2 regions of the Scandinavium sp. UTDF21-P1B genome follow, and region 2 is predicted to be linked to the other one. Evidence: predicted binding sites of a transcription regulator. Region 2 holds the regulator's gene; the other holds the start of a gene.

Region 1 (12,470 bases), on a different contig from region 2:
GTGCCGTCGCCAAAATCGATATAGCCGCTGCCCTGCACGTCCATGATGAAGTTATCCATCAGAGAGTTGCTGTAAGCCAGAATGTAGTTGTCGCTCAGCGCCCCGGCATAAATCTCCGCACGGGAAGGCAGACGGCCGCGCTTAGGTGGCATACGGTAGATTGGGTACTGAAATGCACCCTGACGTGTATGACGTGCTTCAATCACCGGCGTGTAATAGCCCGTGAATTGCACGTTGCCGTAGTTATCTGCCCCCTGCATCTGCCACGCATCAAGCCCGTACTGCTTTAAGGTGCGGGTATCTCCTCCGGACTGCAGCCACTGCTGAACGGCGGCAAAGACGTTGCTCTGATTGCCATACAGTCGCGGGGAGGCATTGCGAATTTCATTCACCTGCTGAGCGAAGTCACCGGCGTTAATCGGCGCGCCCACGGCGTCCGGCTGGTTCACCAGAGAAAAAGGCTGGCTGAACTTTCCGTCATTATATTGTTGACCGCGATCGGTCGGTTTGGAGGAACAGGCGGCGAGCAGCGTCATCAGCGCGCCTGTTGCCAGAATTTTAGCCCAACGTCCTTTCATGGTATCTCGTCTTCTTTCTTATGCCGAATGCGGGATGAAGATAACAAACCGCCAGGGGTATTGAAATGTGATAACGTGCCACAGGCCCTATTTTGCGCAAAAAATCACCTATGCGTTTTGTTTTTACCCACTCTTTGATATTTATGCTAAAAAGGGGTTGCATCAAATCCAGACCCGCGTATAGTGCGCATCCACGGACGCGGGATGGAGCAGCCTGGTAGCTCGTCGGGCTCATAACCCGAAGGTCGTCGGTTCAAATCCGGCTCCCGCAACCAATTAAAATATGAAGTAAAAGGTTTACCTGATGGAAGGGTAAACAGACGGACGCGGGGTGGAGCAGCCTGGTAGCTCGTCGGGCTCATAACCCGAAGGTCGTCGGTTCAAATCCGGCCCCCGCAACCAATAAAATATGAAGTATCAAGTTTATCTTATAGAGATAAGCGCTCAGGCGCGGGATGGAGCAGCCTGGTAGCTCGTCGGGCTCATAACCCGAAGGTCGTCGGTTCAAATCCGGCTCCCGCAACCACTTCATAAAACACTAAGCACCTTAACGGGTGTTTTTTTGTATCTGAAATCTGTAATCCAGCCAAAAAAATGACGCTTTTCAGCGCCATTCCTTTGTTTCCTGCCGTTTCAACTGAGGCGCGCGAGGGTTGCCCTATCGGCGAAGTAGGCCTTAATTCCCGCCAGAATCGACTCTGCGACTTCCTGCTGGAAGGTTGCCGTTTTCAGTTTTCGTTCTTCTTCCACGTTACTGATAAACGCGGTTTCCACCAGAATAGACGGGATATCCGGCGCTTTCAGTACCGCAAATCCGGCCTGTTCAACCCGGTTTTTGTGCAGATCGTTGATCTTACCGAGCTTGCCCAGCACCGCCTTACCGAATTTCAGGCTGTCGTTAATCGTCAACGACTGCACCATATCGAACATGGTGTGATCGACGTATCTGTCACCGCTCTTGCTGACGCCGCCGATCAGATCGGAGGCGTTCTGAGTCTGCGCCAGATATTTTGCTGCAGTGCTGGTCGCACCTTTGGTCGAGAGCGCAAACACCGAAGAACCGCTTGGCTGACGGCTGGTGAAGGCATCTGCATGAATGGAAACGAACAGGTCAGCACGCTGTTTCTGCGCCTTTACAACGCGTACTTTCAACGGAATAAAGATGTCTTCATTGCGCGTCATGTAGGCCTTCATATTGGCCTCTTTGTCGATGAGCGCCTTCAGGCGGCGGGCGATTTGCAGCACCACGTCTTTCTCACGCGTCTTGTATTTTCCCACCGCGCCGGAGTCTTCACCGCCGTGGCCCGGGTCAAGCATAATGACAATCGGCCTGTCGCGCCCGGCTTTGCCCGGCTGTGGACCACTCTGGGCCGGAGGAACCTGTTTATCCAGGTCACCTTTGTTGTAATCCTCAAGCAGCGCCAGCAGCGGATCCTGCACTTCCGTCGCGGTCGACGGGTAAAGATCCATCACCAGGCGTTCTTTAAAGCCTGCTACCGGCGCCAGCGCAAACAGCTGCGGCCGGACGTTTTGCTTGAGCTCGAAGACCATCCGCACCGTCTGCGGGTCAAACTGCCCGACGCGGGCGGACTTGATGTAAGGATCGTCACTACGAATCTGACCGCCCATGCCCTTAAGCACGGAATTGAGGTTCACCCCCTGGAGATCGACCACCAGCCGCTCAGGATTGCTCAACGCAAACTGTTTGTATTTCAGCTCGTGGCTGGATTCCAGCGTCACGCGCGTATAAGTCGACGAAGGCCAGACGCGTACGGCGACCACCCGGCTTTCAGCGGCAAGCCCCACCTGGCTTACGCTGAGTAACCACATTGCCCCGGCCCCTTTTAACAGGCCGCGACGCGTTATTCCTGACTGACTTCCCGACATGCTTCTCCCAGGCAAAAAAAATCGATTTAGCAAAGTAAACGGCTGGTTTGACCGAAAACTTTAACCAAAGGCGCATAAACTGTCATCTATAAAAGGGTAAACAATCCTGTTTAAATCCGATTTCTCGCATGCTTTATCAAGCCATTGGTTGAAATTGCTGCTTGCGTCCGGAAGAAAAACAGAATAAAAATACAATAATTACGAATAATCATGCATAGAGGTTGTACTGTGGTGAAGGAACGTAAAACCGAACTGGTTGAGGGATTTCGTCATTCTGTTCCCTACATTAACGCCCACCGCGGCAAGACGTTTGTCATCATGCTTGGTGGTGAAGCCATTGAGCATGAAAATTTCTCAAGCATTGTCAATGATATAGGCTTACTACACAGTCTGGGCATTCGCCTGGTACTGGTGTATGGTGCCCGCCCGCAGATTGACGCCAATCTGGCACAGCATCATCACGAGCCGCTGTACCACAAAAATACCCGAGTGACTGACGCCAAAACCCTCGACCTGGTGAAGCAGGCCGCCGGGATGCTGCAACTCGACATCACCGCCCGTTTGTCAATGAGCCTCAACAACACGCCGTTGCAGGGCGCGCATATCAACGTCGTCAGCGGTAATTTCATTATCGCGCAGCCGCTGGGCGTCGATGACGGCATTGATTACTGTCACAGCGGGCGTATTCGCCGCATTGACGAAGAAGCCATTCATCGCCAGCTCGACAGCGGCGCCATCGTGCTGATGGGCCCGGTGGCCGTCTCCGTGACCGGGGAAAGCTTCAACCTGACCTCGGAAGAAATTGCCACACAGCTCGCCATCAAGCTGAAAGCGGAAAAAATGATCGGCTTTTGCTCCTCGCAGGGCGTACTGAATGCCGAAGGCGAGATAATCTCTGAACTGTTCCCGAACGAAGCGCAGGCGCGTGTTGAAGCTCTGGAAACGGAAGGCGACTATTACTCCGGTACGGTACGTTTCCTGCGCGGCGCGGTGAAGGCCTGCCGCAGCGGCGTTCGTCGTTGTCACCTCATCAGCTACCAGGAAAACGGTGCGCTGCTGCAGGAGCTCTTCTCCCGCGACGGCATCGGTACGCAGATTGTGATGGAAAGCGCCGAGCAAATTCGTCGCGCCACCATCAACGACATCGGCGGGATCCTCGAGCTTATCGAGCCCCTGGAGCAACAGGGCATTCTGGTGCGTCGTTCGCGCGAGCAGCTCGAAATGGAAATCGACAAGTTCACGGTTATTCAGCGCGATAACACCACCATCGCCTGCGCCGCACTCTATCCTTTTCCGGAAGAACGCATCGGCGAGATGGCCTGCGTGGCGGTCCATCCCGACTATCGCAGCTCGTCGCGCGGTGAAGTGCTGCTGGAGCGCGTTGCCGCTCAGGCCCGGCAGATGGGGCTCAGTAAGCTGTTTGTCCTGACCACCCGCAGCATTCACTGGTTCCAGGAGCGCGGATTCACGCCTGTCGAAGTGGATTTGCTGCCGGAGAGTAAAAAAGAGATGTACAACTATCAGCGCCGTTCGAAGGTGCTGATGGCGGATTTAACCTGACGAATGAGCTGCCGGGCGGCAATGGGTTTGCCCGGCCTACATTCTGGCAAATAACGCCGCCAGCCCGCTTCGCCGCTCGGTCCTTACCGTAATCGCTTTCGCCAGCAGTTTCTTATCCGCATACAGCGACAGCTGCTTTTTGGCACGCGTAATCGCGGTATAGACAAGCTCCCGCGTCACCAGCGGCACGCTTTGCGAAGGCAAAATCAGCGCCGCGTGGTTGAATTCCGAGCCCTGTGATTTATGCACCGTCATCGCCCAGGCGGTGTCGTGCTCCGGCAGGCGGCTCGGCTGCACGGATTTGATGCTGCCATCCGGCATCGGGAACCAGACGCGCAGCCCTGTGCCGCGATCTAACGCCACGCCGATATCCCCATTAAACAACCCGAGCGTGCTGTCGTTGCGGGCGATCATCACCGGTCGCCCTTCGTACCAGCGGGAATGCCGTGAAGGCGTAATACGCCTCTGGCGGGCGAGCGTTTGCTCCAGCTGTTCATTCACGCCACTGACGCCATACGGCCCTTCACGCAGCGCACAAAGCAGCTGATATTGCGAAAATGCGCCGAGAACGTCTGCCGGCTCAGCGCAAGCCTTCAACAGCGACAGATAATCTGCGTAACCCGCCACCGCAGCGTTGAGCATATCGTCATACTCTGCGGTGGTTTTCAGCGATTTGAGTTCGATGTCGGAAAAGCCCTCGGCAAAGACGGCGTTCATCGCCTGCGGATCGCCTGCATTCACCGCTTTTGCCAGCTGACCTATGCCGGAATCGCTGCCAAAGCGGTAGCTTTTTTGCAGCAGGCACAGGCTGTCGCGCAGCGCACCTGCCTGCGTACCTTCGCCTGCAGGAACCGGGAAGCCGGTGATTCGGCTTAGTTCCTGCGCCCTTGCTGGCGTATATCCGGCGTTAACCCAGGCACAGATATCGCCGAGCACCGCGCCGGCTTCAACCGAGGCCAGCTGATCGCGATCGCCCAGGAAAATCACCCTGGCGTGTTCAGGCAGCGCCGCAATCAACCGCGCCATCATCGGCAGGTCGATCATTGAGGCTTCATCCACGACCAGTACGTCGAGATGCAGCGGGTTGCCCGCGTGGTAGCGCAGGCGCTGACTGCCCGGCTGGGCACCCAGCAGACGGTGAAGCGTTCCTGCCTCCGCCGGCAGCCATTTCTTCTGTTCGTCGGTTAACGGCAGCTCTCGCAGGGCAGTACCTAACGATTCTGTCAGGCGTGCTGCCGCTTTGCCCGTCGGAGCCGCCAGCCGGATACGACATTTAGGCTGGGTATTGGTCTGGATCAGCGCCACCAGCAGTTTCGCAACCGTGGTCGTTTTCCCGGTGCCCGGACCGCCAGAAATCACAGAGATTCGTCTGGTTAACGCAACAGCTGCAGCCACCTTCTGCCAGTCGGTTTTACCTGAAGGCGGGAAAAGGGCACTTAGCGTTGTCGTCAGCAGCGCTTCATCTGTCGATACCAGAGGCCCGGCCTGGCTAAAGAATCGGGCAATGGCAGACTCGTTCTGCCACAGGCGATTAAGGTAGAGCCGCCCTTCGCTCAGCACCAGCGGCGTCGCTTCTGTGCCATCGCTGACGGCAGGGGACACCCGTAGCAGCGATTCAATATTGTCCACCGGACCTGCCAACGCAAACAGCTGTTGCCAGAGCGCCTGCGCCCGGTCCGGGGCCTGCTCATCGGGCTGAAAGTGAGACAGCGGCAGGCAAACGTGTCCTTCTCCCGCATCCCGACTAAGTAACGCTGCCGCCAGCAGGACGGCGGGGTTATCGTGCTCTGCAACCATCAGGGCAAACTGAACATCTAACGGGCGCAGCAGCTTTTGTTGAGCGGCTTCCATCAGCAGGGTCTTCATGTTCATCCTTTCACCTCCTGTGCATCGCCCGCGAACAGCTTGTCCATACCATCGATTAGGGCTTTATCGGGCCTCGTGGCATACATGCCCTGCCCGCTTTCTCCCCCATCCACGCCGCGTAAAAACAGATAAATCACGCCGCCAAAGTGCGCATCATAGTCATAATCCCGCAGCCGGTGGCGCAAATAGCGGTGGAGCGCAAGGCTGTAAAGCTGGTACTGCAAATCATAGCGGTGCGACTGCATCGCCTGCGCCATCGCCGCCTGGGTGTAGGCTTCGCTGTTCTCCCCCAGCCAGTTCGATTTATAGTCCAGCAGGTAGTAGCGCCCATCGTGGCGGAACACGAGGTCGATAAAACCTTTCAGCATTCCGCTGACCTGGCGGAAATCAAGCGGCGGACAACCGGCGGATAACGCATCATACTGGCGAATCAGCGTATCCAGCTTCTGCGGTACCAGCAGCTGCTCTATCGGCAGATAAAACTCCATCTCAACCTGTTTGTCCCTGGCCGTCAGCTGACTCAGCGAGATCCCGGCACCTGACAGCGGCGTTTGCAGCACAACGCCCAGCCACTGGGTTAAAACGGGAGCCCATTTTGCCTCGAAGCCGTTACGTTCAAGCTGTTCCTGCATCCACATTTCAGACACGGGCTGAGTGAAGTCGATCTCTTCGAACAGGCTGTGCAGGAAGGTACCTGGCGATGCACCACGGGGGAAATGATGAGGCGTTAATTCGGCGTCTTCGATGACCTCCGCCACGCCCGCCGCGTCAATATCCAGACGCGGCAGCAAATCCTGCGCCACGCTATGACCGCGCTGCTGGAGACCGGAATAGCTGGTCACTCGCCAGTCGTCATTGATGCGACGCTGCATTTCCCGGGCGCACAGCTCCGGCATTTCAGGCGTGAGAGCCTGCCAGCGGCCCCCCTCGGGCAGTACGGCGATCTGCAAATCTACATGTTCATTACAAAGTTCGCGCAGGCAGGTCTCAAGCCCGGCGGCGTCTTTGGCCTCACCTTTTTGCACCAGGCGCCCCAGGGCACTGTGATGCAGTTCTGTGTCGGTCGCTTTATCACTCCGACGCGGGCTGAGCGGAGCAATACCCAGGCTGCAATGCCAGATTGCACGGGTCAACGCCACGTAGAGCAAACGCAAGTCTTCGGCCAGGCGTTCTGCCTCGGCGAGCTCCAGGCTCTCCTCGCCGTTGTGCAAATCAAGCACCGCGGCAAAGGAGCTGCGATCGTGATAGAACGCCTGATCCTGCTTACGATAGCGGGCAATAAACGGTAGCCAGACCAGCGAGTATTCCAGCCCTTTTGATTTATGCACCGTGACGATTTGCACCAGGTGCTTGTCGCTTTCCAGACGCATTTGTTGCCCGGAGGCGCCGCTGTTCGGATCGACAATCTGCTGTGCCAGCCAGCGCATTAGTGCGTGCTCACTTTCAAGCTGCCCGGCGGCTTCCTGGAGCAGCTCGCTGAGGTGCAGGATATCCGTCAGACGCCGCTCGCCGCCGTGGGTCGCCAGCAGGTTTTCCGCGATATTGCGGGCTGCCATCAGCGCCCGCAGCATCGCCATCACGCCGCGCTGCTGCCAGAGTTGGCGATACTGGCTGAACTCTTCCACCAGCGCATCCCACGCCAGCTCATCCAGGTTGAGCCCTTCAATATCCTGCGCATTCAGGCCGAAAAGTGAACTGGCCAGCGCGCTACGCAGGCTGCTTTCCCGCTCCGGCGCAAGCACCGCCTGCAGCAGCCACAGCAGCTCCTGCGCTTCAGGCGTTTCAAACACGCTGTCGCGGTTAGAGAGATAGACGGACGGAATGCCAAGTACATTCAGCGCATCGCGCACCAGCGCAGCTTCCTGGCGGTTACGCACCAGTACGGTGATATCCGAAGCCTGAACCGGACGAGCCTGTTCACCTCGCCAGAGCAGAGCATCGCCACGCTGCCCGGCGCTCAGCCAGTCGCGAATTTGACCCGCGCAGAGCTGCGCCATAAAAGCCTGATAATCTCCAGCCCCCACGCTATTGCCCGGCATCAGCCAGAAGCGCATCGCGGGCTGGCTCTCACCTTTGAGCTCAAAGCGTAACGTCTGATTTTTGGGGGCAGACTTTACAGGCAGAAAAGGGATATCACGGAACATGAAGGGGTTATCAGCAGTGCTGAACAGCTGATTGACGCTTTCCACCACGCCAGGTGCGGAGCGCCAGTTAGTATCAAGCGTGTAGTGCGCAGTCACATCGCTGCGGGCGCGCATATAGGTAAAAATATCTGCACCGCGGAAGGCGTAAATAGCCTGTTTCGGATCGCCAATCAGCAGCAGCGCGGTATCCGGCTGCTGTCGCCAGATGCGGCGGAAAATGCGGTACTGTTGCGGATCGGTGTCCTGAAATTCATCAATCATCGCCACCGGGAAACGCTGGCGGATCGCTGCGGCTAACGCCTCGCCGCTTTCACTCTGCAACGCCTGGTCCAGGCGACTGAGCATATCGTCAAAGCCCATCTCCCCGCGTCGCAGTTTCTCCCGGGCGACCGCCTCACGGATTTCAGTCATCGCCCTTGAAATCACAAGATCGTTCAGCGACGGCGGTGCGGCCAGGATCGCATCGATCGTCTCAAAAAGCGCATGCCGCGGCGGCTCGCCTCCCTCTTTGGTCCGGGAGATTAAAAAAGTCTGAGAAAATTTACCCAGATGCTCCGCAAGCTGATATCCGGCCTGTTCTTCTCGGGCCCAGTCGGTTACGGCATCCAGCCAGCGCCCCTGATTGGCCCGGTTGTATTTGTTTCGCTGAATGCCGGAGTTTTCGATGATCTCCGGCAGCTCGCCTGCGGCCGCAAGCCACTGGGCTTTTATGTCCGCGATTTGTGCCACAATTTGCTGATGCCGGGCGATCAGCGTCTCGTTTGACGGCGGCGATTTAAGCTGCGGAGCTTCGCCCTGAAGGTAGCGATCGATGGATTTCAGCAGTTCCTGAGGACCCATCCAGCTGGCGTGGATAGCCTCGGCCACCTCACGCGGCAGCGGGTAACAGTGACGCCGCCAGAAATCCGCACAGGCCTGAAAGCGCAGCCGGGACTCGTCTTCGATCAGTTGCTGTTCGAACAGCATGCCCGATTCAAAGGCATTGAGGCTCAGCATACGCTGGCAAAAGCCGTGGATGGTAAAGACGGCAGCTTCATCCATCTGGCGTTCGGCGAGCAAAAGCACTTCCGCAGCCTGTTCTTTGTTCGGGATTTCTTCCAGCAGGCTGGCATAAAGCGGATTATCGGTGCGGTTACGCAGGCAGGCGATGCGCAGTTCGTGAATATTGCTGCGGATACGGCCGCGCAGCTCTTCGGTGGCCGCTTCTGTGAAGGTCACCACCAGCAGTTCTTCAACGTCGACAGGACGGACAAAGGCGGCTTCGCCGCCCAGTCCAAGCAGCAGCCGCAAATAGAGTGCGGCGATAGTGTAGGTTTTTCCGGTGCCCGCTGAGGCTTCAATCAGGCGCTCACCCGTTAACGGCAAGCGCAGGGGATTTAAGGACTCGGCGGTCTCGGTCATTCGTTCTCTCTCATCAGCGGCATGGATTGCTGCAACGCGCTGACGCTTTCCCAGACCTTCCAGCCTTTCGGGTGAACATAGGTTGTTTTCCCGTTCTGGCTGCCGGAGACCTGAGAAAGGACGGTCATGCCCTGCGGCTCCACCACCGTCTGATGGAAGAAGTCAGCAAGCTTTTGCGGCGTCAGCAGTTTTATCTGAGCCACTACTTTATCACGTGAATCAAAGCGCATATTACCGCGATCGAAATCTTTGCTGAGCTTCGAGGCTTCATCACCCAGCGTTTGCGGCGGCTGCTGCATCTGCGCAATCACCGACTGCTGTATTTGCGCGAACTCTTCGGGCTTCATGGCCCGCAATTTGGCCTCAGCCGTCGGGAAGAATGCCTTAAAGCGCTGCCAGAGGAAATCCGGCTGCTTGTCGCTGCTCTGCAACAGGAAACCGACGCCCCACTGGCGGCCAATGTTCATCGGGAAGGCAAATACCGCATAGCCCAGTTGCTCTTCGGTGCGCAGCTGATTGTAGAACCACGGCTGGATAATTTGACCAAGCATGGCGCTGGCGGCGGAGCTACTGAATTCATCGGCTTTGGCCGGGGCGAATACCGCAGCAAGCGCGGAGTCGCTGGTGTTTCCTGCTTTTTCGAAGATGGCATTCTGATTTTTATCCACCACCACGTCTTTATTGCGGCACCACTCGCTGCCGTGCGCATGAAGCTGATTCTGAACTTTTCGCGCCAGAGCCACAGAATTTTCGGCCGTCATATTACCCACCACCAGGAATTCCGGACGCGCACCGGCTTTCAGCTCATCACGCCAGGCCAGCACGTCTTTCAGGGTGATCGACGGCAACAGGTCACGGCGCACTTCACGCTGGAAATAAGGCACCTGAGACAGCATCTGAATCGGCATGATAGCCTGATCGAACGCTTTGCCCTTCTCGGCGGAATCCAGCATTTGCGCATACCAGGATTTCGCCTGCGCGAGCTGCTCTTCGGTTGGCTGATAGCTGAAATAGCCCTGGAGCAGTGCGTCAAAGAGCTGCGGCAGACGCTGGGTATAGCCGCTGGCGTTGACCATCAGACCATTGTTGGCCCCGGTGGAGAAGCTGATACCGCCTACAGCGGCCTGATTGCTTAACTGGTCAAGCGCTATCCCTGCCAGATAATCATTCAGCGCGAAAATGACCTGATTGCGTGCACTGTCCATCGCGTGAGGGTTGCGCAGTACTAACGTCACGTCAGCCTTAGGCTCGCTGGCAAAGTAACGGCTCGGCGTGTACACAACGCGCAGCTGTGGCTCATCGACGATAAGCTGCGGCTTGTCGCTGACTTTTTCAGGCTTAATCAGGGAGAAATCATCCGGAATGTACGGGTTCAGCGTTGGCAGCTGCAGGGCAATTTTGGCCGATTCCTGCTGCCACTGGCTGAAGGTCTGCGGGCTGATTTTATCCACCTGATAAGGCGCATCCACGAAATAGGCCGTTTTGTTATGCGGCTCGTTCGGGCTGATGTACCAGATACGCGCATTTTGCGGGGTCATCATTGCCAGCCGATCGTTAATCGCTTTCTCATCGTACCGATCGGCAATATTCACCGCATCGAGCGTGTGTTCCACCGGCACGCGAATCATGGTGTCCGCCAGCCATTCGACGTAATCCATATCCCGGTTGATGGACGGGTAGCGGAAATCGAGATCCAGCACGTGCGCCAGCTCATCGAAATAGCGTTTATCCACGCCCTTTTCGCGCAGCAAATTGAGGTAGCTGAATATCGCAGCTACAACCTGGTCGCGGTTCGCCAGCCCTTTATCGGTCAGGGTGGCAGAAATTGCCAGTACGCCGCTGTTACCGTTCACTATCGGGTCAGAGTCGGCGCGAATCCCCTCGGCCAGCCCCTGATTTTGCAGCCAGTCAGACAAGGTTCCCGGGCTACGGTTGCCAATCAGGTACGTCACCAGTTCATCGGTTTTGCTGCGGAACTGGGCGGTGTTGTTATCAATACGAAACTCCACGCGCAGCACTTTGCGAGGCACAGCAGGCGTGTAGTGAATGATGATGCCTTTCTGCGCGTCAGTCACAACCGGCACGGTAATTTCAGGGCGAGTGATATTTTTATCAGACACGCGGCCCCAGGTTTTTGCGGCCATTTTAGCCAGCTCCGGCAGGGGCTTGTTGCTGTAGATAACCGCCTTCATCAGGTTGGCTGAATAATACTTGTCACGGAATGCGAGTAGCGCGTCCAGCACCGGGCTGCCCGGTTTGTCGCTCAGCGTTTCGAGGTTACCGCCGGAGAAGCGAGCGCCAGGGTGCGCCGGGTTAATGGTTTCGGCGCTGACCTGAGCCATGCGCATCCCATCACGACTACGGGCCATGGTCAGTTCGGAGTTTACGGCGTTTCGTTCGCGGTCAGCGTACTTTTTATCGAGCAGCGGCTCAGCAATCGCATCGGCCAGGCGATCGACAGCGCCTTCCAGCGCGTCGTTTTCCACTTCAAGGTAGAAAGCCGTGCGGTACGGGGCGGTACTGGCGTTGTGGCTACCGCCGTGCATTTTGAGGTATTCGGCGAGGCTGTCCGGCTGCGGGTACTTTTTAGACCCCATCAGCGTCATATGCTCGAGGAAATGCGCGAGACCCGGATGAGAATCAGGATCCTCAAGTGAGCCGACGGGCACCACCAGCGCAGAGAGTGATTTTACCGCCTGCGGATCGGACACCAGCAGCACGACCATGCCGTTATCAAGCTTGATCGCCTGATACTGACGCGGATCTTTCTCACTTTTACGGATGGTTTCTTTTACCGGTTGCCAGCCTTCATCGGCCTGGCTTATGGGCGCCCAGAGGGCGAACAATACGATAAATACAACATTCAACCAGGTGCTGCGGGGCATTCACGGACCTCATCATTAACAAACTTCTGTGCTGCTCTGTATGGCAGCCTCACTTATAAACATCAGTCCGTGATACGTCGCGCATGATAATGGAATCCGGATATCTGCGCAATTTTTAAACAATCCTTATGACTGATGGAAGCGAAAAA
Region 2 (12,470 bases):
AGGGGACGGCCACACCGGCAAGCCAGGGACAAGTCCCTGACGAACTTAAGAAATATTTTGGTGACGACGCGCCAGTCGATCAGCCCCAGCCGTTCGAAGGGCTGGGCTCTGGCGTCATTATTGATGCTGCCAAAGGGTACGTGCTCACCAACAATCACGTCGTTAACCAGGCACAAAAAATCAGCGTCCAGCTGAACGATGGCCGTGAGTTTGACGCCAAACTGGTCGGCAGCGATGATCAAAGTGACATCGCGCTGCTTCAGCTCCAGAAAGCCGATCACCTGACGCAAATCGCCATCGCTGATTCCGACAAGCTGCGCGTCGGGGATTTTGCCGTGGCGGTAGGCAATCCGTTTGGTCTGGGCCAGACCGCCACATCGGGGATAATCTCCGCACTGGGGCGCAGCGGCCTGAATCTTGAAGGCCTGGAAAACTTTATCCAGACCGATGCCTCCATTAACCGGGGCAACTCCGGCGGCGCGCTGCTGAACCTCAACGGAGAACTGGTTGGGATCAACACCGCCATTCTCGCGCCGAGCGGCGGCAGCATTGGCATCGGCTTTGCGATCCCAAGCAACATGGCGATTACCCTCGCCAAACAGCTGATTCAGTTTGGCGAGATCAAGCGCGGCCTTTTAGGTGTTAAAGGCATGGAGATGAGCGCAGATATCGCCAAAGCGTTCAATCTCAATATCCAGCGCGGGGCGTTCGTCAGCGAAGTGTTGCCAGGCTCTGGTTCGGCAAAAGCGGGGGTTAAAGCGGGCGATATTATCGTGAGCCTCAATGATAAGCCGCTCAGCAGCTTTGCTGAACTGCGTTCGCGTATCGCCACGACGGAGCCGGGCACCAAAGTAAAACTTGGGCTGCTACGCGATGGCAAGCCGATGACCGTTGAGGTCACGCTGGATAAGAGTACCTCTTCCACGGCCAGCGCAGAGCTGATTACTCCGGCGTTGCGGGGAGCGTCCCTGAGCGACGGTCAAATGAAAGACGGTACTAAAGGTGTTGTTCTCAACGACGTTGAAAAAGGCAGCGCCGCAGCTCAGGTTGGCTTACATAAAGATGATGTGATCATCGGCATTAACCGCCAGCGCGTGCAGTCTATCGCTGAAATGCGCAAGGTGCTGGAAGCCAAACCTGCCATCATTGCGCTGAATGTGATGCGCGGGAATGAGAGCATCTATCTGCTGCTGCGTTAGGACCTGTTAAGGGCGGACATTGCCTGCGTGTGATGTCCGCATAACTCGTGCTATGCTGCCCCGGTTCCCTTACCTGTGATAATCGCACATGCTTGCAAAGCTTTTACGTTCAGTCGCAATTGGATGCATCGTCAGTGGCATTTTGTTAGCCGCCATGCCTTCGTTGCGCCAGCTTAACCCCCTTTCATCCACGACGTATGACAGCGCGGATGAATCGCCGGTCAGCTACAATCCCGCAGTGAAGCGGGCGGCGCCTGCCGTCGTTAACATCTATAACCGCGCGCTGAACAATAACAGCCATAACGTATTAACGCTCGGCTCCGGCGTGATCATGGACGAGCGCGGGTACATTATTACCAACAAGCATGTGATTAACGATGCCGATCAGATCATCGTCGCTTTGCAGGACGGGCGCGTTTTCGAGGCGCTCATTGTCGGATCCGACAGCCTGACTGATCTTGCGGTGCTCAAAATCAACGCCAGCGGCGGGCTGCCGGTCATTCCGATTAACCCGAAACGCATCCCGCACATTGGCGATGTGGTGCTGGCCATCGGCAACCCGTACAACCTCGGGCAAACCATCACCCAGGGCATTATCAGCGCCACCGGGCGTATTGGCCTGAACCCATCCGGCCGCCAGAACTTCCTGCAAACGGATGCCTCCATTAACCACGGTAACTCCGGCGGTGCGCTGGTGAATTCGCTGGGCGAGCTGATGGGGATTAATACCCTCTCCTTTGACAAGAGCAACGACGGTGAGACACCTGAAGGAATCGGCTTCGCCATTCCATTCCAGCTGGCGACGAAAATTATGGATAAGCTTATCCGTGATGGTCGGGTGATCCGCGGTTATATCGGCATCAGCGGCCGTGAAATTGCGCCTCTTCACACTCAGGGCGGCGCGATAGATCAGATTCAGGGCATCGTGGTAAATGAAGTGGCACCTGGTGGCCCGGCTGCTGAGGCAGGCATTCAGGTCAACGACGTGATTGTTTCCGTGAACGACAAACCGGCAGTCTCTGCGCTGGAAACAATGGATCAGGTCGCCGAAATTCGTCCGGGTTCTGTCATCCCGGTTATCGTCATGCGTGACGATAAAAAGCTGACCCTGAACGTCACCATTCAGGAATACCCCGCCACCAACTAACAGGCGTAAAAAAACCGGAGCACAGGCTCCGGTTTTTACTTTCTGGCTGCCAGGCTTATTTGTTAACGAACTCTTCGCCCAGCGCGATATCTTTCTTCAGCGTATCCAGCATGCCTTCCATCGCGTGTTGTTCAAACTCGCTCAGCTTGCCGATGGACTGACGCTCTTCGACGCCGTTTTTACCCAGCAGCAGCGGCTGCGAGAAGAAACGTGCATGCTCGCCGTCACCTTCAACGTAGGCACATTCCACCACGCCTTTCTCGCCCTGCAACGCACGCACCAGCGACAGGCCGAAACGTGCCGCCGCCTGGCCCATAGACAGGGTTGCGGAACCGCCACCGGCTTTGGCTTCCACCACTTCGGTACCCGCATTCTGAATGCGTTTGGTCAGATCGGCCACTTCCTGTTCGGAGAAGCTGACACCTGGGATCTGCGACAGCAGAGGCAGAATAGTCACACCGGAGTGACCGCCGATAACCGGCACTTCAATCTCCGTTGGCTGCTTGCCTTTCAACTCCGCCACGAAGGTATTTGAGCGAATGATGTCCAGCGTGGTGACGCCGAACAGTTTGTTTTTGTCATACACGCCGGCTTTTTTCAATACTTCAGCGGCAATGGCCACCGTGGTGTTGACCGGGTTGGTGATGATACCGATACAGGCTTTTGGACAGGTTTTTGCGACCTGCTGCACCAGATTCTTCACGATGCCCGCGTTAACGTTGAACAGATCGGAGCGATCCATTCCCGGTTTACGCGCGACACCTGCGGAGATCAGCACCACATCAGCGCCTTCCAGCGCCGGGGTTGCATCTTCACCGGAGAAACCTTTGATCTTCACTGCGGTTGGAATATGGCTGAGATCGACTGCCACGCCCGGGGTAACCGGCGCAATATCATACAGGGAGAGTTCTGAGCCTGAAGGCAGTTGGGTCTTAAGTAGTAGGGCAAGCGCCTGGCCGATACCGCCAGCTGCGCCGAGGACTGCGACTTTCATCCTAAACTCCTTATTATGGTTAGTTTCATCTACCGTAACTCCGTGGCGGCAACCTTAATTCACAAGGTAAACAATAACAACAAGCGAGGGTGAAGAATGCGGCGCTGCCCGCAGCAAAACGGCGCTATCGCTCACTTTACCATCTGTGACAGACCGCCGCGACGGCGTAACCGGTCGACTGTTGGCTACAATACACCCAGCCAGATGGGCAAAACAACACCATTTTCATAACATTTGATTTACTTTTGCCGTTATTTTCGACTCGTGACGAAAGCATGTTCCCTGATAACAATTTTTGATAAAATCCTTCCCTTTCATAACATTATTTCAGCCTAATTCACGGCAGATAATTTGCATAAAAATTCATCCATATGCATAATAATGTTGTTTTTACCGCCATGATACGGGTGACTTATGCGAAGCTCGGCTAAGCAAGAAGAATTGGTCAAAGCGTTTAAAGCGCTGTTAAAAGAAGAAAAGTTCAGTTCTCAGGGAGAGATCGTCCAGGCATTACAGGAGGAGGGCTTCGAAAACATCAATCAGTCCAAAGTCTCCCGGATGCTGACGAAGTTTGGCGCAGTGCGTACGCGTAACGCCAAAATGGAGATGGTGTACTGCCTTCCTGCGGAACTCGGCGTACCAACCACCTCCAGTCCATTAAAGAATCTGGTACTGGATATCGACTATAACGACGCGGTGGTGGTTATCCATACCAGCCCTGGTGCTGCACAGCTTATCGCTCGCCTGCTGGATTCTCTGGGGAAAGCGGAGGGCATTCTTGGCAGCATCGCCGGGGATGACACCATTTTCACCACCCCTGCTCGCGGGTTTACCGTGAAAGATCTGTACGAAGCCATTCTGGTGCTGTTCGAACAAGAGCTGTAATTCTGCATCTCTCCGGCGCCCTGTCGGAGAGCGTCTTATCTTCCGGATAACAACCGAAGCGCTACATAACCCTCCCTTTACTTTAACATTAAGTGCGTTTCACTGCCTTAATGTCATCATCCAGTCAATGCTGTTAGCAAAATCGCACAAATCATCAAATTCATATATCTATATGATTTAATTAGAAATAAATCGCAAAACCCGCCGCCAACTGACGTTTTTAATGCTTTTCCGTTATAAAAACGACGCTTCTTGACACTTAATTACGAGAGAAACCATTAGCCTGGTATTAATTTTTTGGGTGATTAGTGTATACTTGATTTTGTGATGAGGGTCACGAAACAAAGACCCTGATAAAAAATTCGACGAGGTAAAAATTATGAAAATCAAAACCACTGTAAGCACATTGACCATTCTCTCTGTTCTCTCTTTTGGCGCTTTCGCTGCGGACTCTATCAACGCGGATCAAGCCGCTAATCGTGAAGCCATCGGTACCGTTTCTGTCGGCGCGGTAAGTTCTTCGCCAATGGACATGCACGAAATGCTGAACCAGAAAGCCCAGGAACAAGGCGCTTCATCCTATCGCGTGATCGAAGCACGTACCGGTGACCACTGGCACGCAACGGCTGAGCTGTACAAATAAGTTTGAATTTTAGTCAGAAGTAAAATGCATTTAATCCTGCGGCACCAGGCATAAAAAAAGCAGTTCAAACCTTCTCGCCGCACAGTAAACGAATTGAGGTAAAAATTATGAAAAGCGCAATGATTATCGCAACACTGGGTCTGGCATCCGTTCTGTCCTTCAGCGCAGGTGCAGCTGTTCATCAGGTGAACGCAGAACAGGCACAGGGCTTACAATCCATGGGTACCGTGTCTGTTTCTCAGGTCGGTAGCGCACCAATGGATATGCGTCACGAACTGGCCGCAAAAGCCGAAAAAGAAGGTGCTTCTTCTTACCGTATTATTGAAGCTCGCAGCGGCGACACCTGGCACGCCACGGCAGAGCTCTATAAATAAACCCTCGTCGTCTTATCTGACGACTTGCCCCCGCCTGTCGGGGGCTTTTTTATGCCTGACGAATATTGAAACGCAGCATCCCTTCCAGCTCTTCTTCCGCTTCATCAAACAGCAAAATGAGCGCCCCGTAGCGACGACGCTGTTTCTCTTCCAGATGTACAAACTCAATCTCCAGGGGCAGCGGCAGCTGGCTTGCGGTTACCACATCCCAGAGCGAATCGAGATCGCGAATGGGCGTACCGCTGAGCGCAAAAGTGCGGGTAAACTCACGATAGAAATCGTTTTGAGTACCTATTTCATCAAAATCAAAGGTATAGGTTTTCATTTGTACTCCGCCTTTTGCCAGAGCGGGCGGCATAACCGCCCGACATGCAGCTTACAATCCCCCAATGTGCAGGGTTTTCACTTCCAGAAACTCCTCCAGCCCCAGCACCGACCCTTCCCTTCCCAGACCGGACTCTTTTACGCCACCGAACGGCCCGAGCTCTGTCGACACGGCACATTCGTTAATCCCAATCATGCCGCTCTCAAGCGCTTGTGAAACCCGGAAGACCCGCTGCAGGTTTTGGGTATAGAAATAGGCGGCCAGCCCAAACGGCGTGTTGTTGGCACGCTGAACCACTTCGTCCTCATTGCTGAAGCGGAAACAGGCAGCCACCGGGCCGAAGGTTTCCTCCTGCGCAAGCTGCATCTCGTCGCGGCATTCGCCGAGCACCGTCGGCAGCCAGAAGTTGCCACCGAGCGCGTGCGGTTTACCGCCTGTCAGCACTTTCGCCCCTTTTGCTACCGCATCTTCAACGTGTTCACGCACCTTCTTCACCGCAGCAGGTTCAATCAGCGGTCCGACAACCACGCCCTCTTCCATCCCGTTCCCGACTTTCAGCGCGTTAACCGCCTCCGTCAGCTTTTGGGTAAAGTCGTCATAAACCTTCTCATGAATATAGAAGCGGTTTACGCTGACGCACACCTGTCCGGCGTTGCGGAACTTATTGGCGATCGCGCCTTTGACAGCCGCATCGATATCCGCATCCTCAAACACGATATAAGGCGCGTTCCCGCCCAGCTCCATTGACACTTTTTTCATCGTTTCCGCAGCATTACGGACCAGCGTTTTACCGACTGCGGTCGAACCGGTGAAGGATATTTTGCGCACTTCATGGCTCGCCATAATTGCATCACTGATTTCCTGGGTATTCCCTGCCACAGCGTTCAGTACGCCATCCGGCACGCCCGCTTTCTTCGCCAGATGCAGCAGCGCAAAGGCGCTCAGCGGGGTGTTATTTGCAGGTTTAATGATGCCAGTACAGCCTGCCGCCAGCGCCGGGCCAAGCTTGCGCGTCAGCATCGCCATCGGGAAATTCCACGGCGTGATGGCGGCGACAACGCCGACGGGTTCACGGGTTGCTAGAATACGCGAGCCGGGCTTAGCGGGTGGGATGATTTCACCATTAGCGCGCTTGCCCTGTTCGGCAAACCACTGAATGAAACTGGCTGCATACTCCACTTCGCCCTCAGCCTCTTTCAGCGGCTTGCCCTGCTCGGTGGTCATCAGCCTGCCAAGCCAGGCTTTGTTCTCAATGATGAGTTGATACCAGCGGAAGAGAATTTCGGAGCGCTCTTTCGCGGTTTTTGCTCGCCAGAGCGGGAAGGCTTTGCTTGCGGCAGCAATAGCCGCTTCGGTTTCGTGTTTCCCGGCTTTCGCCACTTTGGCAATCGTCTCGCCTGTCGCCGGGTTTACCACATCGAACGTAGTATCGAGCGTTTTCCATTCGCCATTGACCAGAAAGCCGGTCTGAAAGAGTTCGTTATCCTGGAGCGCCTGCATTGTCATGTTTCCTCCGACAGTATTGTCCTGTGATAACAGTTAAGTATAGCCATAAAAAAACCGACGCTTTTGGCGTCGGTTTTAGAGGTCAGTTCACCGTCAGCGCATGCTGATATTTCCTCAGCATGTCCGTCAGCCTTTTCACCGGCTCGGTCACCTGTGCGGGTGCCTGCCAGATCGCCAGTTTTTCCTGATAGACACCCAGCTCTTCCAGCAGGCGTCCAAAGTAGCGACGGCGCTTGTCATCGCTGCTGGCGGAGATCAGCTTGTCTGCCGTGCGTCGCATCTGGCGGTGGAAAGCCGAGAGGTCGTCGTTCACCGGGACGGGCGCATCCCGCAGACGCTGGTGCGCAATAATCAGCGTCAGCGCCAGGCGGAACTTGGCAATATCGCCGGGGAATTTATTCAGCAGCAAAAACAGCTGCTGATAGAGTGCGGGCAGATGGTTTTCGTTACGCCGGGCGGTGTTGGTCGTCAGCGAAGAGACCGCCGCCGACACGAACTGGTTCAACAAAACGCGTCCGGTGCGGGCCTGCGAGTTATCGCGCACCAGCAGAATGACCATCAGCGCGAGGAAACAGCCCACCAGTTGGCCAAGCGCGCTGTCGAGAAACTGGCTGAAGTGGAACGTCATCGGGTTATCCAGCACCAGAATGTTAATCGTGGACGCCAGCGTACCCAGCGATCCCAGCCGCCGTTTCTGCACTTCAATGCCGATAAAGAACGCCATTATCGCAAGGCTGATACACAGCAACAGCATGCTTTGCTGCGTGGAGGGCAGCACCACCAGGAAATAAAACGCCCCGAGCGGCAGCGCAGCAATGGTGCCGTATAAAAAGTCGATGGCCGCCATTTTCGGATTGGGCAAACGCATCGCCAGCGACGTCACGACAGCGATCATCACCATCGCACCGCTGCCGGACGTCCAGCCCGTCCATAACCAGAACAGCGTACCCAGCGCGCAGGACAAAGTGGTGCGCCAGAAGTTAATCATCGCATGATGGCGTTCGGCAGATTCCACCTTCACCACCACTTCACCCTGCAAAATCTCCTCTTCGCGGGCGCTGGCTTTCGCGTTCCCCACCACGCCGCGTTTGAGCAGCTGATAACGGGTCGCCGCGCCGACCCAGCTGTACAGCGTAATCGGTGTGTCGTGCTGGCCGGTCCACGCCAGAATTCGGCGCATGCGTTTGAGCTGCTTATGAACGTCCTGCACGGTTTCGACAGGCTCGTCGAACATCTCACGCCATTCGGTGGTAATGAGGTCCGGGCGGGTATTCTGAATCAGGTAGGTTTCACAAGCCTGGGTGATAAGCGTTAAGGAGAGCGTATTCAGCGCCTTCAGGCGGCGATTCGCACGAGCCCAGCGCGACGATTCCATATTCAGATTGCTGCGCATCCCTTCCAGCGCCTGCGTGCGGCGAACCAGCGCGCTCCAGGCGTTGTCCACCACTTCGCTGTCGCCATGGCGAATACAGAGCTGCATCAGCTCATATTGAGCAACCAGCAGCGCGTCGAGTTCCCGGTCAATTTCCTGCTTGATGGAACGTGGGGAGAAGAGCAAATCGGCAACAATCGCGCTGACGATACCAATCACAATTTCGCTGCAGCGCTCCACCGCAAACTGCGGCGACAGCAGCGGTTCGTTCTGAATGGTGATCACGATGATCAGCGCCGTGTAGCCCGCCAGGCCCCAGGCGTAGGAGTTTTCAACCTTAACCAGCGAGGAGACCCAGGTACAAAAACCGGCCCACAGGCAGCAGACCAGCACCATCAGAAGCGGCGCGCGGATCATGCCGATGATGATTGCCAGCGCCGCGATACAGCCGATGAACGTCCCGCAAATACGCAGCATGCCGCGATAGCGAATAGCGCCGGAGTATGGCTCACCACCGGCAGCAAACGCCGGGCCCGCAGCAACGATGGCGGCGGTCAGCACCGCCCAGCGCGGGGTCTCAAGCTGGAAGTGAAAGCCGACAAACAGCGCCAGCACAATCGCGCAGACCAGCTTGATGGCAAAACGCAGATGCCGATCGGCGATAGAGAAAATACCCATCGCGATTAACCGAACTCACGCAGGCGCATACCCAGCTTCTGGAAGAAGGAGGCCTTCTGCGTGTCCCTGTCTTTCGCACCCGTGATGATCACCGTTGCCGTCGTGCCCGCAGGCCACAAATTGCCCTGCTGCTGGTCGAGGCGAATGCGGACAGGCACACGCTGCGCCAGGCGAACCCATTCCAGGTTGGAATCAATGGTCGCCATGCCTTTAGCATCGCTGCTGCTGCTGGCGTTGGTGACCCCTGCGGCGACGCTGTCGACGGTGCCTTTGATCACTTTGGTGCTGCCAAGCGGGGTGATTTCCGCACGGTAGCCCGGGCGTACGCCTTCGAGCTTGGTTTCTTCCATGTAGGCCACCACATAGAAACTCTCTTTTTTCACCAGCGCGACGGCTGTCGACCCACGAGTGATAAATTCCCCGCTGTAGACGTTGAGGTTTGTCACCCAGCCGTCCGCCGGAGCGCGAATGACGGTACGATCGAGATCAAGGCGCGCCAGGTCGCGTGTCGCTTGCGCCTTGGCTAGCTGATGCTCGACGGTCTGTAAAAGGTTGTTGGCCTGGTCAATCTCTTCGCGGGACATCGCCTGAACGCCCAGTTGATTACGTCGCCCTGCTTCACGGCGTTTCTCAGAGGCCAGCGCCTGATAATAGGCAACGTCAGCATCGGCTTCTTCGAGGGCTTTCTGATAACGCGGCTGGTCGATGGTGAACAACACCTGGTTTTTGCTGACCAGTTGGTTATCCTTGACCTTCACATCGGTGATAAGCCCGGCCACATCGGGTGCAATTGCCACGACGTCGGCGCTGAAACGAGCATCTCGCGTCCACGGTGATTCGGTGTAATACACCCACGCGCGGAAGATAGCGATAAAGGCCAGCACGACCAGAATGAGGGTAATGGCGGTTCGGGATATTTTTCTTGTTAGTGTTTTCACAACGACCTCAAACGAACAAGCGCGATATCAGATAGAACAAACAGCAATAAAGCGCCGTGTTAAACAGCGCGGGATGCCAGACGAAGTCATAGATCCCGGTAGGGACCAGCACCCGGCGCAGCAGCCAGAAAATGGCCAGCGACAATAGTAGCTCGACGAAGATCGGCGGGAATGAAAGACCGAAAATCACGATGACGGGAAACAGACTCATGTTGACCTTGAATAAGAGAATGCAGGTGAGAGCAGCGATGCTTTAATTATTCAGCTAACAGTATATTAACGTAACTGTTATCGCGTGATCTATATTATGTGATCTAAATCACCTTTAACTCAGAGTGAACAATGGAACGATTAAAACGCATGTCGGTGTTCGCCAAAGTCGTGGAGCTGGGTTCCTTTACGGCAGCGGCAAGACAGCTCGAAATGAGCGTCTCATCGATCAGCCAGACCGTCTCAAAGCTGGAAGACGAACTGCAGGTTAAGCTGCTGAACCGCAGCACCCGCAGCATTGGCCTGACGGAAGCTGGCAAAATTTACTATCAGGGCTGTCGGCGAATGCTGTTTGAAGCCCAGGACGTTCACGAGCAGCTTTATGCCTTTAACAACACGCCCATCGGTACGCTGCGGGTAGGCTGTTCTTCAACTATGGCACAAAATGTCCTCGCCGGGATCACCTCCAGAATGCTTAAAGAGTACCCGGATTTGTCGGTTAATTTGGTTACGGGTATCCCGGCCCCCGACCTCATTGCCGATGGTCTGGATTTGGTGATCCGCGTTGGCGCACTGCAGGATTCCGGGCTGTTCTCACGCCGTCTGGGTTCAATGCCGATGGTGCTTTGTGCCGCCAAAAGCTACCTGCAGCAGGCAGGCACACCGGAAAAACCCGCCGATCTGGCGAGCCATTCGTGGCTGGAGTACAGCATCCGCCCCCACAATGAATTTGAGCTGATCGCCCCGGAAGGGCTGTCAACAAAGCTCATTCCACAAGGGCGATTCGTCACCAACGATCCGATGACGCTCAACCGCTGGCTCACAGCCGGAGCCGGGATCGCCTTTGTGCCACTGATGTGGGTGATCAACGAGATCAACCAGGGCGAGCTGGAGATCCTGCTGCCGCGCTACCAGTCCGATCCGCGCCCGGTGTATGCGGTATATACCGAAAAAGACAAACTGCCGCTTAAGGTGCAGGTGTGTATCAACTATCTGACCGACTATTTCGTTGATGTTTCAAGGCAGTTCCAGGGCATTAACGGACGTGCGAAAAACTAAGGCATCTGTTCGGGTTGCGCATCGGATATCAAATGGGTGACGTCACTGAGCGGCCCGATGCGCACTTCACTCGAACGGTTAAACTTGCTCTTATCCATCAACAGTAATGACTGCGACGCCCGCTTCAGTAACAGCGACTTGTAACTCGCGTTATGTCCGCCCGGATCCCACATCACGCCATGGCGATCGACGCCTTCGCAGGAAAAGATAAACAGATCGATTTCCAGCGTTTTGAGCTGAGAGACCAGCGACGGATTGATGTAATAGCCGAACTGACGCTGCAGCTCACCGCCGGAGCTGATAAGCCGAACGTACTCGCGCTTGCCGAGCTCCATGCATACCGGATGGCTGTTGGTGAACACCGTCAGCGGCATGTCGGGCAGCTGGCGGGCCAAAAACCAGCAGGTGGAACTGGCATCCAGCGCGATCGTCATCCCGCCCTCAATCCAGGCCAGCGCATGGCGGGCAATATCTGACTTGTGAGCATAATGGCTTTTCAGCCGCGTATGGAAAGGGGCTTCGTTGCCCTGCGCATGGCGATGAATGGCCCGGGCACGCCCGTGGCTGCGCTGAATTTTGCCCTGCTGCTGGAGCTCGCTGAGATCGCGACGCACCGTTTCTTTGCTGACGCGGAGTGCATCAGACAGTTCGTCCGTAGTGAGGCTGAGGGTTTGCGAAAGAAGCGTGAGGATCTGCTGATGGCGAGCGACCTTCATTTACGGTCTCCGTCAAAAATGCCCGGCGGCACTTCGTTTGCGCGGGCCTGCAGGGAGTTGTTGGCCCGGCAAACATAGCGCCGCCGGGCACGGGATGTTATGCGGTGCCACCCACGGTCAGATTGTCGACCTTCAGCGTCGGCTGGCCAACGCCAACCGGCAGGCTTTGACCTTCCTTACCGCACACGCCGACGCCGTTATCCAGCTTCAGATCGTTACCGACCATCGAGATCTGCTGCATAGCTTCAATACCTGAGCCAATCAGCGTGGCGCCTTTCACCGCTTTGGTGACTTTGCCTTTCTCAATCAGATAAGCCTCTGAAGTTGAGAAGACAAATTTACCGGAGGTGATATCCACCTGGCCGCCGCCAAAGTTTGGCGCGTAAATACCGTAGTCAACTGACTCGATGATTTCCTGCGGCGT

The links. The regulator ArgR, encoded in region 2, controls arginine synthesis, uptake and breakdown. The targets are predictions, from matches to a motif close to ANTGAATAAAAATACANT.
Region 1: the regulator ArgR is predicted to act here: its motif matches at 2,644-2,661, upstream of argA (amino-acid N-acetyltransferase).

Annotation. Positions count from the first base shown of each region.
Region 1 covers NZ_JBFLVD010000006.1:77,310-89,779, reverse strand. Annotated here, with positions in the region: gene mltA (murein transglycosylase A) at 1-578, opposite strand, end outside; tRNA gene AB1287_RS03240 (tRNA-Met) at 777-853, shown strand; tRNA gene AB1287_RS03235 (tRNA-Met) at 904-980, shown strand; tRNA gene AB1287_RS03230 (tRNA-Met) at 1,028-1,104, shown strand; gene amiC (N-acetylmuramoyl-L-alanine amidase AmiC) at 1,212-2,465, opposite strand; gene argA (amino-acid N-acetyltransferase) at 2,694-4,025, shown strand; gene recD (exodeoxyribonuclease V subunit alpha) at 4,062-5,897, opposite strand; gene recB (exodeoxyribonuclease V subunit beta) at 5,894-9,436, opposite strand; gene ptrA (pitrilysin) at 9,433-12,321, opposite strand; gene recC (exodeoxyribonuclease V subunit gamma) at 12,448-12,470, opposite strand, start outside.
Region 2 covers NZ_JBFLVD010000014.1:29,237-41,706, reverse strand. Annotated here, with positions in the region: gene degQ (serine endoprotease DegQ) at 1-1,199, shown strand, start outside; gene degS (outer membrane-stress sensor serine endopeptidase DegS) at 1,288-2,346, shown strand; gene mdh (malate dehydrogenase) at 2,402-3,340, opposite strand; gene argR (transcriptional regulator ArgR) at 3,755-4,225, shown strand; gene yhcN (peroxide/acid stress response protein YhcN) at 4,605-4,868, shown strand; gene yhcN-B (DUF1471 family stress response protein YhcN-B) at 4,976-5,242, shown strand; gene AB1287_RS10905 (barstar family protein) at 5,292-5,567, opposite strand; gene AB1287_RS10900 (NAD-dependent succinate-semialdehyde dehydrogenase) at 5,619-7,073, opposite strand; gene aaeB (p-hydroxybenzoic acid efflux pump subunit AaeB) at 7,156-9,123, opposite strand; gene aaeA (p-hydroxybenzoic acid efflux pump subunit AaeA) at 9,129-10,061, opposite strand; gene aaeX (p-hydroxybenzoic acid efflux pump operon protein AaeX) at 10,069-10,272, opposite strand; gene aaeR (HTH-type transcriptional activator AaeR) at 10,404-11,330, shown strand; gene fucR (L-fucose operon activator) at 11,327-12,046, opposite strand; gene tldD (metalloprotease TldD) at 12,144-12,470, opposite strand, start outside.